4 regions of the Rhizobium sp. HT1-10 genome follow, and region 2 is predicted to be linked to each of the others. Evidence: predicted binding sites of a transcription regulator. Region 2 holds the regulator's gene; each other region holds the start of a gene.

Region 1 (4,200 bases), on a different contig from region 2:
GCCGCTCTCTCGATGGCAGGCTGCCGTCGCTTGCCGATGCAGCCCGCACCGGCAAGCGAGCCGGAATCAGAAGACCTGGCGCAGGATGACGTAGAGAACGAAGGCGATGGCAATCGACACCGGCAGGGTCAGGACCCAGGCGGCCAGCATGTTGCGAACCGTCGACCATTGCAGGCCCGAGCCGTTGGCAGCCATGGTGCCGGCCACGCCAGATGACAGGACGTGGGTGGTGGAGACAGGCAGTCCGAAGTGGTCGGCGGCGCCGATGGTGACCATGGCGACGACTTCGGCGACGCCGCCCTGGCCGTAGGTCAGGTGCGTCTTGCCGATCTTCTCGCCGACAGTGACGACGATCCGCCGCCAGCCGATCATCGTGCCGAGACCGAGGGCGAGCGCAACAGCGACCTTGACCCAGGTGGGGATGAACTTCGTCGCGTTGTCGACGGCCTTGTGATAGGCGGTGACGGCGCCGAGATCCTGCTCTTCCATCGGCAGGAGCTTCTTCTTGTCGATCAGCTTCAGCGCTTCGCCGATCAGGTAGATATCGTTGCGGACGTTGCCGACCATGTTCTGGGGCACGGCTTCCAGCGTCGGGAAGGCGGCGACCTCCTGGCTGGTCTGGTGAATGAACTGCTGCAGCGACGGCGTCGTGGCGTCGTTCCAGGTCCTCGTCTTGACGGCATCCGAGACGGCGGCCTTGGCATCGGAAACGGTGATGCCTGGCTTGACGTATTTTCCAAGCGCTGTCTCGACCTGTGCCGAGGCAGACTTGTAGGCCTCGAGGTAGTTCACGTCAGGCGTTCGGTTGAGGGCGAAGGCGGTGGGAACGAGACCGATCAAGATCAGCATGATCAGGCCCATGCCCTTCTGGCCGTCGTTGGAACCGTGGGCGAAGCTGACGCCGGTGCATGTGAAGATCAGCAGGCCGCGTATCCAGAGCGGTGGGGGCCTGTTGGTCTTCGGTTCTTCATAGAGCGCCTTGTTCTTGATGAAGAGCTTCATGGCGAGCAGCAGAATGGCGGAGAAGCCGAAGCCGATCACCGGCGAGATCAGCAGCGACAGGCCAATATTGGTCGCCTGTGACCAGTCTACACCGCTGGTCGCGCTGCCGGCGGGCGCCATGAACTGATTGGCAAGGCCGACACCGATGATCGAGCCGACCAGCGTGTGGGAACTCGACGACGGCAGGCCGAGATACCAAGTGCCGAGGTTCCAGATGATTGCAGCGCTTAAAAGCGCGAAGACCATGGCAAGGCCGGAGCCCGATCCGACCTGAAGGATGAGCTCGACAGGCAGTAGTGCCAAAATGCCGAAGGCAACGGCGCCGGAGGAGGTCAGAACGCCGAGAAAATTGAAAAAGCCGGACCAGATGACAGCAAGTTCCGCAGGCATGGAGCGGGTATAGATGACGGTTGCCACCGCGTTGGCGGTATCGTGGAAGCCGTTGACGAACTCGAAGCCGAGGGCGATCAGCAGCGCCAAGCCGAGAAATATCCATGGAACGGCGGCGGCGGAGGTCAGATCGCGGCTGAGGGCGTAACCCACATAGCCGAGGCCGCCGAGAAGGACGACCGCGATCAGCGGGAGGAACCACTTGCCCGAGCCGTTGGCCTTGTCCAAGGGATGGGCCACGCCGCTCTGGGTGTGGTCTGCGCTCATATCCACCATAACTGCACTCCGGCTGCAATAATTACCAATCGTCAATAAGGCGGCTGTGTGAAGGTCTGGTGACACGCGGTGTTTGCAGAGGGTGGCGTGGGCATAGGCGGACGGAGGCTGATCTGTCACATTCCTGTCGCCATCTCCTGTTCCAGTCTGTTCGGCCAACCAAGGAAACGCTCAAATGTCCGATCATCAAGACCAGCTTCGCCGTATCAAAGACGAAATTGCCGACAGCTTCGATGAAGAGCTGGAAATGCAGATGGAAGAGGATCGGCTCGACGAACTTGTTGCCGAAGGCATGATAGAGCCGGCCGAAGCAACGCTCGAGCGCAAGGTCTACTTTCGCGAGCTCTTCCGTCTGCAGCATGAACTGGTGCGGCTTCAGGACTGGGTTCAATACAAGAAGCTGAAAGTCGCGGTCATTTTCGAAGGCCGCGATTCCGCCGGCAAGGGTGGCGCCATCAAGCGTGTGACGCAGCGTCTCAATCCGCGCGTCTGCCGTACCGTCGCCCTGCCCGCTCCAACCGAGCGCGAGCGCAGTCAGTGGTACTTTCAGCGTTATGTGGCGCATCTCCCGACAGCGGGCGAAATGGTGCTGTTCGACCGCAGCTGGTACAACCGTGCCGGCGTCGAGCGGGTGATGGGCTTCTGCACACCAGACGAGCTGGAGGAGTTCTTCCGCTCTGTGCCCGAATTCGAGCGCATGCTCGTCCGATCCGGCATCATCCTGATCAAATACTGGTTCTCCATCACCGACGAGGAGCAGGAATTCCGCTTCAAGATGCGGATACACGATCCGCTGAAGCAGTGGAAACTTTCGCCAATGGACATGGAAAGCCGCGTCCATTGGGAAGAGTACACGAAGGCCAAGGAAGAAATGCTGGCCCGTACCCACACCGAGAGTGCCCCATGGTGGGTCGTTCAGGCCGTCGACAAGAAAAGGGCGCGCCTCAACTGTATTGCCCATCTCCTGAAGCAGATCCCCTATGAGGACGTGCCGAAATCACAGGTCGAGCTGCCCGGCCGCATCCGGCACGAAGACTATGAACGGGCGCCGGTGCCGGCAGAAATGTATGTGCCGGAAATCTACTGAGCTTCAAACGACAGTGCCCGGCGAGCGATAGATCGTCGGGCAGCCTTTTTTTCAAAGCAGCTGCGAGGTCAGCTTGCGTCGCTACAAGCGCGACGGCGGCGCTCACGCAGCGACGCGCCGACGGCTTAGGCCTTGGCGTTTGTCGCGGCTGCAGCCGGCTTAGCTCGCACTCGCCTGGGCTTTGGCGCAGCGGCTACCTTGTCCTTGGTCGCGATCGATGGAGCAACCTCGACCTCCTGGATTTCCTGATGGTCTTCAGGTGCGACCTGATCCAGTCGGTGCTTGATCGCCAGCGCATAGATCGTGTTCAAGACATTGCCGTCGCGCAAATCCGGATCGCTCAAAGCAAGCAGCGAGGCCCGAACTATCTTTTTGCTGCTGGTCTTGCCGCATTCCTTCTGGACGAATTCGTAGAGCGCGCCGTCGCTGAGGCCAGAAGTGGCTCCATCCACCAATGCGTGATAAACTTTCTTTTTCTCGCCCAATTGGACCCCCTAACGTCGAGTTGCATGAAAATTGCTGTATAATTTGAGTGCGGCAGCATCTTTTGTCATTTGACTGTCATAAACAATCCCGCCTGCTTATATTAGCATATTTATGCAGTCATCGGAGCTATGTCCTTGTCTGGCTACTTTGCGGGGCTCGAAATGCGACCATAAGATCAGGCCTCAGACGTCCGCCGCCACGGTACCTATTGTCATGTGAATATTGCTAGTGGCGGTGGCGCTGGGAACGATCGAGCGCCGCAGGCAGATGCGGAGGCAAAAACAACGCAGGGCAAAGTGAAATTGAGCATGGCGTTGCAAGCCTTTGTGGCGACGGCAGCGATAATCGCCGCATGGTCGAAATTGACAGGTCGACTACTCGATATTCTAACGGCCAGCGCTATTTCCAGACGCGGATCATCCAAACATAACGGCCAGCGATCTGACGAAGTGTCTGTCGCAACCGGCCGGTGTCGGGCGAGAGACAGGATCAAGGGACAAAGGGAACATCATGCTGAAAACAATCACCATCGCCGCGTCACTCGCGGCCTTCACCGCCACCGGCGCAAGTGCCGCAGACGTTGTCGTGTCGTCGAAGATCGATACCGAGGGCACGCTGCTCGGTAACATCATCCTTCTGTCCCTCAACGCGGCCGGCATCAAGGCGCAGGATCGCATCGCGCTCGGGACTACCCCGGTGCTGCGCAAGGCTATCACCGCGGGCGAAATCGACATCTACGCGGAATATACGGGCAATGCCGGTTTCTTCTTCAACAAGGCCGACGATGCCGCATGGAAGAACAATGAAGCCGGCTATGCACTTGCCAAGAAGCTGGACTACGACGCCAACAAGATCGTCTGGCTGACGCCGTCGCCGGCCAACAACACTTGGGCGATCGCCGTGCGCAACGATGTGGCGGGTCCGGCCAAGCTGAAGACCATGTCGGATTTCGGCAAATG
Region 2 (4,200 bases):
TGCCGAACCAGATAGAGCATTCCGAGCGGCTGCCGTCCGAGCGCGTTTTTATCGTCCGCATAAAGCCGATCGATCTTCCGCCGCATGAATATGGCGGCCATTCCTTCTTTCTGCTGAGCTTCAAGGATGTCTCCGAGCTTCGCCACATCGACCGCATGCGCTCCGACTTCGTCGCCAATGCCAGCCATGAGCTGCGCACGCCGCTGGCCTCGCTGCGCGGCTTCATCGAGACGATCCAGGGCCCCGCCCGCAACGATCCGAAGGCCCAGGAGCGGTTCCTTGCCATCATGTTCGACCAGGCAACGCGCATGAGCCGTCTGGTCGACGACCTGCTGTCGCTGTCACGCCTCGAGCTGAAATCGCACCTGGCGCCGGACCAGAAGGTCGATCTCGTGCCGCTGCTCGGACATGTCCGGGATGCGCTGTTGCCGCTCGCCATGGATCTCGACGTCGCCATCAATCTCCACATGCCATCAGGCAAGGCGGAGGTCACCGGCGACCGCGACGAACTGGTGCAGGTGTTCGAGAATCTCATCGAGAATGCCTGCAAATACGGCCAGGAAGGAAAGCGTGTCGACGTGACGTTGCGCAATGCACCCGGAGAGCCGATCGAGGTTACCGTGTCTGATCGGGGTGGCGGTATCCCGGCGGAGCACGTGCCACGCTTGACGGAGCGCTTCTATCGCGTCAGCGTCGAAAACAGCCGCTCGAAAAAGGGTACAGGTCTGGGCTTGGCAATCGTCAAGCACATCCTTACGCGCCATCGGGCCCGCCTGATCGTGAAATCGGAAGTGGGTCGCGGCACCGATTTCACAGTCCGCTTCTGACGGTGCCGGACGAGTAAAAGTTTAGTTATTGGATCACCTTGTAAATCAGTGATTTAGCCTGTCATAATTGTTTCATTGCCCTGACATAAAAGGGCGTGGATTAGCCCGATAACAAAGAAGGCCTCGAATAGGCGAATTGCGATGTCGTCGCCGCGACGAGCAGACCAGCTTCCCTTGACGCCCTTCAATTTGAGGATAGAAACATGGCTTCGACACATATTCATTCAGCTTATGACGAAGATCTTAAGTTCCTGACGCGCCGCATCTCCGAAATGGGCGGTCTGGCAGAACAGATGGTTGGCGAATCCGTTCGGGCGTTGGTCAATGGCGACGTCGGTCTGGCCCAGAAGGTCATCTCCGACGACACGATTCTCGATCACGCCGAGCGCGAAGTCGGCGACAAGGCGATCCTGACCATTGCCCGTCGCCAGCCGATGGCCGCCGACCTCCGCGAAATCATGGGCTCGATCCGTATCGCAGCCGATCTGGAGCGCGTCGGCGATCTTGGCAAGAACACAGCCAAGCGCGTCTTGGCCGTGCAGGGCACCGGCGTACCGCGCAGCCTGGGCCGCGGCATCGAGCATCTCTCCGAACTGGCATTGGTCCAGCTCAAGGAAGTCCTCGACGTCTACACCACCCGTTCGCCCGACAAGGCCGTCTCCATCCGCGAGCGCGACGAGGAAATCGACGCGATGTACACCTCGCTGTTCCGCGAGATGCTCACCTACATGATGGAAGATCCGCGCAACATCACCACCTGCACGCATCTGCTGTTCTGCGCCAAGAACATCGAACGCATCGGCGACCACGCGACCAACATTGCGGAAACCATCTTCTACATGGCGACCGGCGCACTGCCCGAGGGCGACCGCCCGAAGGACGACACTGCCAATACCGTCGGCGCGATGACGGAATAAGCCCAAAAGGCTGTTGAAGGAGAGCGGGCCCCATGGTTCCGAGAGTTGCCGTCGTTGAAGACGAAGAAGCGCTCAGCGTCTTGCTGCGTTATAATCTCGAGGCTGAAGGCTTCGAGGTCGACACGATCCTGAGGGGCGATGAAGCCGAGATGCGCTTGCAGGAGCGCATCCCTGACCTCCTCATCCTCGACTGGATGCTGCCAGGCGTTTCCGGCATAGAGCTTTGCCGCCGGCTCCGGATGAAGCCGGAGACTGAGCGTCTGCCGATCATCATGCTGACGGCGCGGGGCGAAGAGAGCGAGCGCGTTCGAGGCCTTTCCACCGGTGCGGACGATTATGTGGTCAAGCCGTTCTCGACGCCTGAACTGATGGCACGCGTGCGCGCCATGCTGCGCCGCGCGCGTCCGGAAGTCCTGTCGAGCGTTCTTCGCTGCGGCGACATCGAGCTTGATCGCGAAACCCACCGCGTTCACCGCAAGAGCCGCGAAGTCCGGCTTGGGCCAACGGAATTCCGCCTGCTGGAGTTCCTGATGACCTCGCCTAGCCGCGTATTTTCTCGCTCGCAGTTGCTCGATGGCGTCTGGGGCCATGACATTTATGTCGACGAGCGGACTGTCGACGTCCATGTCGGGCGCCTGCGCAAGGCATTGAATTTCTCCAACATGCAGGACGTCATCCGCACCGTGCGCGGTGCCGGCTATTCGATGGAAGTCTGACGCACTACCAGCCATCAACAATTGGAAACGGGCCGCTTGGCCCGTTTTTTTATGGGTTCTCCGCGTTTGTCCAGGCGTTCAGGTCCTGCGCGAGGCGGCTTCCCTGCGGCGATGGCCCCAAGGCTCGAACTCGCTCCGTCCCAAACGCAAAACGGGCCTCGCGGCCCGTTTTCGTTATTCCTGACGGCCTTTGCCTAGCGGGCAGCGCGACGGCGCTCGTGGACCGGCTGATAGGCCATTTTCTGGTGATAGGTGCAGTATGGCGACTGGTCAGGCGATTCATGGCCGCAAAAATGGAAATCGTCCTTCAGCGGGTCGCCGACAGGCCACTTGCAGGTGCGCTCCGTCAGATCGGTGAGGCCGAGGCGGCGAGCGACCGGGACGACGGCGTTCGAGGTTGGGCGAAACTGCACGGGGGCCGTTGCGTCGAGCTCGGCGTCTTCCTTGACCATCGTAGCGCCTTCGGCACGAACGGTCGTGCGCGGGGCGGCAGGGCGGGTGCCGAAAGTGGTCGGACGGGCGGGTGCGACATTCCGCTTTGTCGAGCGTGCCGTCGAAGACGTGCCGCCGGCTTTCGCGCGCCCTGGCAGGCAAAGACGATGAACCTTGCCGATGACGGCGTTACGGCTGACGCCGCCCAGCTGCGCGGCGATCTGGCTGGCGCTCAAACCCTCGGCCCAAAGTTTCGTGAGCCTTTCGACGCGCTCGTCTGTCCAATTCATGCTTGTCTCCGACTGCGTTCCCAATGGCGGAATCCTTCGCCATTGCCTCGCATTCAATCGAGGCACAAAACGCTTTTAAATTGTGGTGACTAGGTCCGCCGCATTGCAGTCTAGTAATCAAGATTTAACCTAGTGTGAGGCTGACTCCGTGACAAGAGTCGCAGGAATCGCGGGGAATCGATTTCCGGGTTTTCCCCAACTTGCTGCCTAGTGTGATATTTCTGCAATAGCTTTATTACAGTCTCGAAGACCACATGAAACGCCATTTTCCGCAAGGCTAAAATCAACTATTCGTTGACCAATCCCCCGTTTGTTGACATCGTTCTGCGAAACGACAATAGTGCCCCGGCCGCCGCAAGGCGGCATTTTTCATTGCCGACGGCGGCTTTGCGGAACTGCAGCCGTCACGTCCTGATCGATCGAAGGAATAGCGCCATGGCTGAAGCCGCGCCACTCTATGACACCTACATGCGCGCACCCCTCAGGTTCGAGCGAGGCGAGGGCGTATGGCTGATCACGGAAACCGGCGAACGATATCTCGATTTCGGGGCTGGCGTTGCCGTTTCCTCGCTCGGCCATGGCCATCCGCATCTGGTGGGTGCGCTGAAGGCGCAGGCCGACAAGGTCTGGCATCTGTCGAACCTCTATGAGGTTCCCGGCCAGGAAATGCTTGCCAAGCGGCTGACCGACGCGACCTTCGCCGACAAGGTGTTCTTCACCAACTCCGGTGCGGAAGCGCTAGAATGCGCCATCAAGACGGCCCGCCGCTACCAGTTTTCCAAGGGCCATCCGGAAAAATTCCACATCATCACCTTCGAGGGTGCCTTCCACGGCCGGACCCTGGCGACCATCGCTGCCGGCGGCCAGGAAAAATATCTCGAGGGCTTCGGCCCGAAGGCCCCCGGCTTCGACCAGGTGCCGTTCGGCGATCTCGAAGCGGTCAAGGCTGCCATTATCGAGGCCACGGCAGGCATCCTGATCGAACCGGTGCAGGGCGAGGGCGGTGTCCGCCCGGTCG
Region 3 (4,200 bases), 400 kb from region 2:
CGCCGGAGGACGGATCGCGGCAATAGAAGAAAGTGTGAATTCGCTTGAAATAAGGCGCGCCGCAAGAGCACGCCATCAGGGAGAAGCCCATGAACGACGTCCGAGATCAAGCCCCGGCGCCTGACGACGCACCCCATTCCGCATCCGAGCTGGCAAGCATCAGGAGACTGCTCCGCGCCAAGGAACAAGCCTGGCTGCGCCTGCAGAAGGAAGCTCAAGCGCGGGACCAATGCCGGCAGCTTTGAGCGTCTGCGAACAGAGTTCGCGTGTGTCGGAATGAAATTCGGGATGTTTTTAAGACTGGTCGGAGTGGAGTGATTCGAACACTCGACCCCCACGTCCCGAACGTGGTGCGCTACCAGACTGCGCTACACTCCGTGACCAGCGGCGTCTTCATAGACCAGCGTTTTTGGTTAGACAAGACCAAATCGATTGGTCCCGATTTTTTGCGAGGCGTGGCCGGGCTGCCTGCAAGGGCGGCCTTGGGCGCAGGCTGGAAGAGGGCGGACGGTGGTGCCGCCCGTCCTCTTTCAGGGCGACCTTATTTCCGGGAGAGGCCAGGAATGGTGACCTGGAAGACCTGGAACATGGTGTCGACATCAGCGCCGCCGTCGCCCTTGTAGGCGGCGCCGACCTGGAAGCCGTCCTGGGTCAGGAAGTCGTTGTCGTTGGCGACGAACAGGAAGTAGTCGTCCGGGAGTTTCTGGTCGAGGACGCTGGCAAGCGACATCGCTTCCCATTTTTCCGAAAGATTGTTGCGGTCGTTCGGGGCGCCGTTGTGAAGGCCGAAGCGGGCAAGCGCAGCCGCGTCGTTGAGGTCGATGAACGGCGTCCGGGTGGCCGGGGTGACCGATGGGTCCAGCACGCCCTTGGGCGCCACGGGCTTGTCGGCATCGAAGGCCGAGCCGGCGATGTCGGTGGCCTTGGAGAGGTCGACGAGGTCGATCCCGCGGTGGAGAGAGGTGTCGCCTTTCTGGCCGTAGCCGTTATTGCTGTCGCGCGCGAGCATGAGGAACGAGGTCGGCGACAGCGCGACGATTTCGCTCTGGGCGGCCACCGCCGTCTTTCCCTTGGCATCGGTGAAGACCGGCAACTGCACTACATATTCGTGGATCAGCTTCAGGTGATCGACGTCGCTGGCGTCATAGACGAGGGCGCGGGTGTTCTGGCGGGTGCTGCTGCTGTCGCCGCCGTCCTGGCGGGTCGCCGACTGCAGCACGGCGATCAGCGTCTTGCCGTCGGGCGTCAGCGCCATGCCTTCGAGGCCCTGGTTGTTCTGCCGGCCGGTCTGCGGGTCCTTCGGGTCGGGCGCGCTGTCGCCGGGGCCGGGATTGTTCGAGGCGAAATTCGGCTTGCCGTTGCGCATCGGGACCAGCGCGGCCGGTGGCTGCGTCGCCGATACGAGACGGCCGTCGGCGGCAAAGTGATAGATGTTCGGGCCATATTCGTCGCTGATCAGCATCGAGCCGTCGGCAAGGCGCGCGATCGCTTCGTTGTCGAGCGAGATTTTGCCGTTCGAGGCCTGTGGCAGCATCGGCAGTGTACCGCTTGCGGCGCGAACGCCCGACGAAGGGTCGAGCCCGGTCATGTCGGCGCCCTTGTCGTCATGCAGCAGCATCGTCTTCGTCAGCTTTGCGTCCACGCCCGATTGTTCCTTGCCGGCGACCGGCGCAGCACCGGGGGCGGTGGGTGTCAGCTGGATGTCGATGGTGTTGATGCGCGGGCGGTAATCGGTGGTGCCGGCAACATTGTAGCCGCGGTCCGGCAGCAGCCAGAGGCTACCCTTGTAGCCATCGGCGGTGCGCGTCCAGCTCTGAGGATCGATCGCCATGCCCGAGCCGGAGCCGAAAGTCTCGCCGAAGGAATCGCGCTGGTTGGCCGGAATACGGCCGATGCCGACAAGGCCTTTGCTAATCGGTGACGGACCGGCCATCGACGATGCGTCCTCGGCGTGAACGGGCATGATGGTTGCCGCCACCAGCAGGCTGGTGGAAAGCAGCAGTCTCTTCAGGGAAATGGTCATCGTCTCGATATCCTCCGGAATCTGATGCCGAGCGGGCGTTGCCTGCGCGATGGAAACATCCCGCAGGTTGCAGCAGTCGGTCGGTCTCACGGGTTCTAGGGCGGTTGTGTGATAGCTGGATGACGGGCTTCAGCGACCTCTCACGCGGCAATCGCAGCGCGGCAAGCCACGTACGGGAATGGCGGCGAGGTCAGCCAGAGAAGGCGCAACGACAGGCGTTGAGCCTATTCGGCGGCAGTGGTTCGAAAAGGCGAGGGGAGGCGGATCTTGCGGATTGCACCGCCGAGAACGACGCCCCACATGCCGCTCGCCATGTCGATGATGATGTCGAACGGCCGACCGTCATCGCCTGTCGTGACCACATGGGCGAGGCCGAGTGCGCAGACGGTGCCGATGACCATCAGGAATGCGAAAGAGGGCGAGTCCGGATAGGCGACGCGCGCCAGGCAACCTGCTGCACAGAGTGCGATGATGCGGTAGATATCGAAGGGATTTCCAATCTCGGCCTGCCAGTTAATATGCGCCAGCGTCAGAGCGACGAGAGCTGCCACATAAAGCCAGACGCTTATTTTCAAGAGCCGATTGGTATCCATGGAGGCAGCATATAGCAGCCGAAAAAGACAAAACTAGCGTCCTGCCGTCCTAAAGCGTCTCTGGCAGCACACAAATTGTGACGATCCGATACAAATGCGAAACTCGACATATGCCACTGATCCAGGTGGTGCGTGAAACTTCGAAGCCGGCAGGCTGCTGTCACGGTGATCCAAAAAAGCTTGCATGCGTATTGAAAAGCCGACTGGGCGCTGCACACTGGCAAGCGCAACGTCGGCATGGCATGGATGGGTGCATGGTTTTAAAACGGACCGGAACGGAAGCGGCAACGCGGCGAAACAAGCGATCGCGCGTGAGGCTGAGCGACGTGGCGGAAAGGGTGGGCGTCAGCGCAATCACTGTCTCGCGCGCCCTGCGAGATCCAGACAAGGTGTCCGTCGATCTCCGTCGCGACATCCTGCAGGTGATCAAGGAGATGGGCTATGTGCCGGATCTTGCGGCGCGTGCGCTGGCGGGTCGGCACAGCGGCATCATTGCCGTCCTGGCGCCGGCGATCAACACCCAGATCCTTGCCGACATCATGTGCGGTATCGAAGCCCGCATCCGCGACACCGGTCTGCAGACGCAATATGCCAACACCATGTACAGCGGCGAAAACGAGCTGGAACAGGTCCGCAGTTTCCTCGCCCAAAACCCGGCAGGCATGATTTTCGTCGGAACGGAGTCCTGCGAAGAAACCGCCGCCACCGCGGCCAGTGCCCCCTGTCCCATTGCCTATATCCTCGATCACAGCCAGGAACCCGGCCAGATGGTGATGACCGTCAGGCATATGTCGGCCGGCGAAGCGGCCACCCGCTATTTATGGTCGCGCGGCTATCGCCGTATCGCCCTGATCGGCGGCTGCCCGGACGTCCGGGTCCGCCAGCGCCTGAAGGGATACGAGAATGTTCTGCGTTCGGAAGGGGCTCTTGATTCGGCGCTGGTCATTCACGAGGCGCGCCCGACCAGCGTCGCGCTCGGCTGCAAGCTGTTTTCGGAGTTGCTGGACCGCGCGCCTGATATCGATGCCGTGCTTTGCCAGAATGACGATCTGGCGCTGGGCGTCCTCTTCGAATGCCAGCGTCGCGGCATTCGCGTGCCCGAGGACCTCGGCATATGCGGCGTCAACAATCTGGAGTTTTCCGCCTCCACCCATCCGCCGCTGACGACGGTCCACATGCCGCGTTTCGATCTCGGTTTCCAGGCAGCCGACATGCTGGTGCGCGCCATCGCGGGCGAAGGTCTGTCGCCGAAAACCGCCCTGGATTTCACGCTGATCGCGCGCGGGACGACCCGCTAGGCGGCTGCGGGGTGCAAGAGATCCCGCTGCCGCCGAGGTCCTTCAGATGTCGCTGGCCGCATTCGCCCACAACTCGGCCGCCTGCGCCGAAGTCATGTGGCGGATCTCCGCCTCGTCGCGGCGGCTGGCAAATAGTTCGCTTGCCATGATCTGTTCGGCAAGATCGGCCGGCAGCGACAACAGCACGCGCCCGTTGCCCTGATCCATCGAATCGATGCTCGCCCGCTTTCCCGACACCATGCCGCCAGCCACCGTGTTGTTGGTGTCGGCGTCGATCAGGATGAAG
Region 4 (4,200 bases), on a different contig from region 2:
CCAGTCGAATTGCGCTCCTTGGTATCCCGCTGCACGTTCTGCGGGGATTTTCTGCCCGATCGCCAGCGCAAGCCGGCGATCGGATGCGTCCTGTTGTTGCCTATCCGGGCTGCGAAGCTTCGACCACCGCGATGGCGGCCATGTTGACGACGCCGCGCGACGTCACCGACGGCGACAGGATATGCGCCGGCAAAGCCGTTCCAAGGAGGATTGGTCCGACATGCAGACCATCGGTCATTTCCTTGACGACACCAAGGGTGATGTTGGCCGCATCCAGCGTCGGGAACACCAGCAGGTTCGCCTCGTCCGACAGCGTGGTGTCAGGCATCACGCGGCGGCGCAGATGCTCGGAGATCGCACTGTCGCCGTGCATTTCGCCATCGACTTCGAGCTCAGGGGCGGCAAGCCGGATCAGCCGCAGCGCATTGCGCATCTTGGTGGCGCTTTCCGATTCGCGCGACCCGAAGTTGGAGTGCGAGACCAGGGCCGCGCGTGGCGTGATGCCGAAGCGGCGGATTTCCTCGGCCGCCAGCACCGTCGATTCAGCGATTTCCTCGGCAGTCGGGTTAAAGTTGACGTAGGTATCCGTGTAGAACGTGTTCCCGCGCTGCGAGATCAGCAGGCTCATGGCCGAGAAGTCGCGGACGTTTGGCCGCTTGCCGATGATCTGGCGCACCACGCGCAGATGACGTTCGTAACGGCCTTCCAGCCCGCAGATCAGAGCGTCGGCATCGCCACGCTTCAGCGCCAGGGCGCCGATCACGCTGGTGTTGGTTCTGACGATCGTGCGGGCTGCCTCCGGGATGACGCCGCTTCGGCCGACCAGCGAGAAATAGAGATCGGCATAGTCGCGGAAGCGCGGATCGTCTTCCGGATTGATGACTTCGAAATCGGTGTGCGGGCGGATCTTCAGGCCGTAGCGCTTGAGGCGCGTCTCGATGACGTTGGGGCGGCCGATCAGGATCGGCACCGCCGTGCCTTCCTCCAGCAGTACCTGGGCGGCACGCAGGACGCGCTCGTCTTCGCCTTCGGAGAATACTACGCGCTTCGGCTGGGACAGCTTGGCGGCGGCGAAGATCGGCTTCATGACGAAGCCGGAGCGGAAGACGAAGCGGTTCAGCGTGTCGAGATAGGCATCGAAATCGGTGATCGGACGCAGCGCGACGCCGCTCTCTTCGGCGGCCTTGGCGACGGCAGGCGCGATGCGCAGGATCAGGCGCGGGTCGAAGGGCGAGGGGATCAGGTATTCCGGTCCGAAGATCGGCGTCTCGCCGGTATAGGCGCGGGCGGCGACGTCGGACGGTGCCTCGCGGGCAAGGGCTGCGATGGCGCGCACCGCGGCCATCTTCATTTCCTCGTTGATCGTCGTCGCGCCGCAATCGAGGGCACCACGGAAGATGTAGGGGAAGCAGAGGACGTTGTTGACCTGGTTGGGGAAATCCGAGCGCCCGGTGCAGATCATCGCGTCCGGCCGGGCGGCGCGGGCGAGTTCCGGCATGATTTCGGGATTGGGGTTGGCGAGCGCCATGATCAGCGGCTTGTCGGCCATCTGCGCGAGCAGCTCCGGCTTCAGCACGCCGGCGGCCGACAGGCCGAGGAAGACATCGGCGCCGCCGATCGATTCGGCCAGCGTCCGCTTGTCGCTCGGCTGCGCGTAGACGGATTTCCATTCGTCCATCAGCACGTTGCGGTCGGTGTAGACGAGGCCCTCGATGTCGTGGACCCAGATGTTTTCGCGCTTGGCACCGAGGATGACCAGCAGGTTGAGGCAGGCAAGGGCTGCGGCACCGGCGCCTGAAGCCACGATCTTGACGTTGTCGATGGTCTTGCCGGCGAGCTCGAGGCCGTTGAGAATGGCGGCAGCGACGATGATGGCGGTGCCGTGCTGGTCGTCGTGGAAGACCGGGATCTTCATCTTCTCGCGCAGGCGGCGCTCGACGTCGAAGCATTCGGGTGCCTTGATGTCCTCGAGATTGATACCGCCGAAGGTCGGCTCCAGCGCCGAGATCGTCGAGACCATCTCGTCGACGGTCGGGGCCTCGATTTCGATGTCGAAGACGTCGATGCCGGCGAACTTCTTGAACAGGACGGCCTTGCCTTCCATGACCGGCTTGGAGGCCAGCGGGCCGATATTGCCGAGGCCGAGAACGGCTGTGCCGTTCGATATCACGGCGACAAGATTGGCGCGCGAGGTGTATTCGGCGGCCATTTCAGGATTGTCGCGGATGGCGAGACAGGGGGCGGCAACGCCCGGCGAATAGGCGAGCGCGAGGTCGCGCTGGTTGCCGAGCGGCTTGGTCGCCTGGATCTCCAGCTTGCCCGGACGGGGATAGCGGTGGAAGAAAAGCGCCTGTTCGTCGAGGTCACCGCTGGTCATGTTTTTCTGTGCCTTCGATGCGTCCTGCGGGTCCATCACGCTGCTCCATTCCAATTTCGTCTGACGATTTTGCGTCACTGCATACAACAATCCTCCGAGGTGCACAGTACGGAATTGTGGCGGACGCGGAAGATTCTGCCGAGTCTGCGCGCCGGCGGATGAGTGGGCATTTGGCTTGATGTCATCATCCTGAAACACGAGTCTGATTATTCCCGCCCTAGCGAAGCTTGGGACACGGGCATCATGCTCGTGAAGAAATTGATGGACACTCGACACTTCCGAACCCTGTTCATTTCCGACGTTCACCTGGGGTCGAAGGCGGCCAAGGCGGACTATCTGCTCGATTTCCTGCGCTACCATGAGGCTGACACGATCTATCTGGTCGGTGACATCATCGACGGCTGGCGTTTGAAGCGCAGCTGGTACTGGCCGCAGGATTGCAACGATGTCGTCCAGAAGATCCTGCGCAAGGCGCGCAAGGGCACGCGGATCGTCTACATCCCCGGCAACCACGACGAATTCCTGCGTGATTTCCCCGGCACCCATTTCGGCGGCATCGAGGTCGCCGAACGGGCGATCCACACGACCGCCGATGGCCGCACCTATCTCGTTCTGCACGGCGACGAGTTCGATGTCGTGGTGCGCAACGCCCGGCTGCTCGCCTATCTCGGCGACTGGGCCTATGACGTGGCGATCGTCCTTAACATCGCGCTTGCCGCCATCCGCCGCAAGCTCGGCATGCCCTATTGGTCGTTCTCGGCATGGGCCAAGCAGCAGGTCAAGCACGCCGTGAACTTCATCGGCGAGTTCCAGCGGGTCGTTGCCGAAGAGGCCAAGCGCAACCATGCGGACGGGGTTATCTGCGGACATATCCACCACGCTGTCATCGAAGACATCGATGGCCTGTGCTACATCAACACCGGCGACTGGGTGGAGAGCTGCACGGCTGTCGCCGAGCACCAGGATGGCAGCTTCGAGCTGATCACCTGGCGCGAGATTCTCGATGCGAAGCCGGCGGCCCTTAGCGACGCTAGGCCGGAGCGCGCTGCATCGCGTCCGACGATGGACCTTGCGCTGCTGATAGCGGAAGCCAAAGCAGGCTCGGGCATGACGGCAGCGGAGTAACGCCGACCGTCTTTCTGGAAACGTTTTCGGAGCCACGCCATCCTTGGCGTAGGCGACTGGGCCTCTGCATGATAAGGGAATCATAGTTCCCCTTCAGGCAATGCCATGATTCCCGCATCAATTCCCTCGCCAGCCGGGCGCGCGCCTCCCTATTTCCGGCTGCGCAGCGCCTTGTCCTATTGCGCGCCGCTGATCGTCAACGGCATCGCTTTGCCGTTCTTCCCGGTCTGGCTCGCGACATTGAATTTCACCGACCACGAGATCGGCATCATCCTTGCCGTGCCGATGGTCGTGCGCGTGCTGGTGGCTCCGGTCGTGGCGCTGTTTGCCGATCGGATGAAGGAGCGCGCCTATGTACTCCTCTGGTCCGGCGGATTGTCGCTGCTGACGGCGATCGCGCTGTTCTGGGCCAATGACTTCACCACCGTGCTGCTGGTCTACGCGCTGCAGGGCGCGACCTATGCGCCCTATCTGCCGGTGGTCGAATCGATCACGATATCCGGCGTCCGGCGATGGGGCATCGACTACGGGTCGACGCGCGTCTGGGGCTCGATCGCCTTCATCGTCTCGACACTGATCGGCGGCCAATTGATCGGCGCTTTCGGCGGCAGCATGGTGCCGCCGCTGATGGTCGTCGGCTTCGTGCTGACGACGCTGATGGCGCTCTACTGCCCAAGAATCGGCCCGACCCGCCGCCG

Evidence for each region. Region 2 encodes PhoB, which activates phosphate uptake and scavenging genes when phosphate is short. Its sites were predicted from a motif close to TGTCATNNANCTGTCAT; they were not measured.
Region 1: the regulator PhoB is predicted to act here: its motif matches at 1,717-1,733, upstream of VH564_RS14290 (inorganic phosphate transporter).
Region 3: the regulator PhoB is predicted to act here: its motif matches at 2,132-2,148, upstream of VH564_RS02150 (esterase-like activity of phytase family protein).
Region 4: the regulator PhoB is predicted to act here: its motif matches at 2,557-2,573, upstream of VH564_RS15160 (UDP-2,3-diacylglucosamine diphosphatase).

Annotation. Positions count from the first base shown of each region.
Region 1 covers NZ_JBCEBQ010000004.1:562,190-566,389, reverse strand. The annotation lists gene VH564_RS14290 (inorganic phosphate transporter) at 67-1,659, opposite strand; gene ppk2 (polyphosphate kinase 2) at 1,844-2,755, shown strand; gene VH564_RS14280 (hypothetical protein) at 2,881-3,240, opposite strand; gene osmF (glycine betaine ABC transporter substrate-binding protein OsmF) at 3,752-4,200, shown strand, end outside.
Region 2 covers NZ_JBCEBQ010000001.1:37,550-41,749, forward strand. The annotation lists gene phoR (phosphate regulon sensor histidine kinase PhoR) at 1-827, shown strand, start outside; gene phoU (phosphate signaling complex protein PhoU) at 1,031-1,744, shown strand; gene phoB (phosphate regulon transcriptional regulator PhoB) at 1,777-2,460, shown strand; gene VH564_RS00190 (GcrA family cell cycle regulator) at 2,655-3,182, opposite strand; gene VH564_RS00195 (aspartate aminotransferase family protein) at 3,618-4,200, shown strand, end outside.
Region 3 covers NZ_JBCEBQ010000001.1:438,170-442,369, forward strand. The annotation lists gene VH564_RS02140 (hypothetical protein) at 90-245, shown strand; tRNA gene VH564_RS02145 (tRNA-Pro) at 302-378, opposite strand; gene VH564_RS02150 (esterase-like activity of phytase family protein) at 542-2,023, opposite strand; gene VH564_RS02155 (hypothetical protein) at 2,248-2,616, opposite strand; gene VH564_RS02160 (LacI family DNA-binding transcriptional regulator) at 2,871-3,914, shown strand; gene cysN (sulfate adenylyltransferase subunit CysN) at 3,957-4,200, opposite strand, start outside.
Region 4 covers NZ_JBCEBQ010000005.1:153,288-157,487, forward strand. The annotation lists gene VH564_RS15155 (NADP-dependent malic enzyme) at 101-2,413, opposite strand; gene VH564_RS15160 (UDP-2,3-diacylglucosamine diphosphatase) at 2,621-3,502, shown strand; gene VH564_RS15165 (MFS transporter) at 3,608-4,200, shown strand, end outside.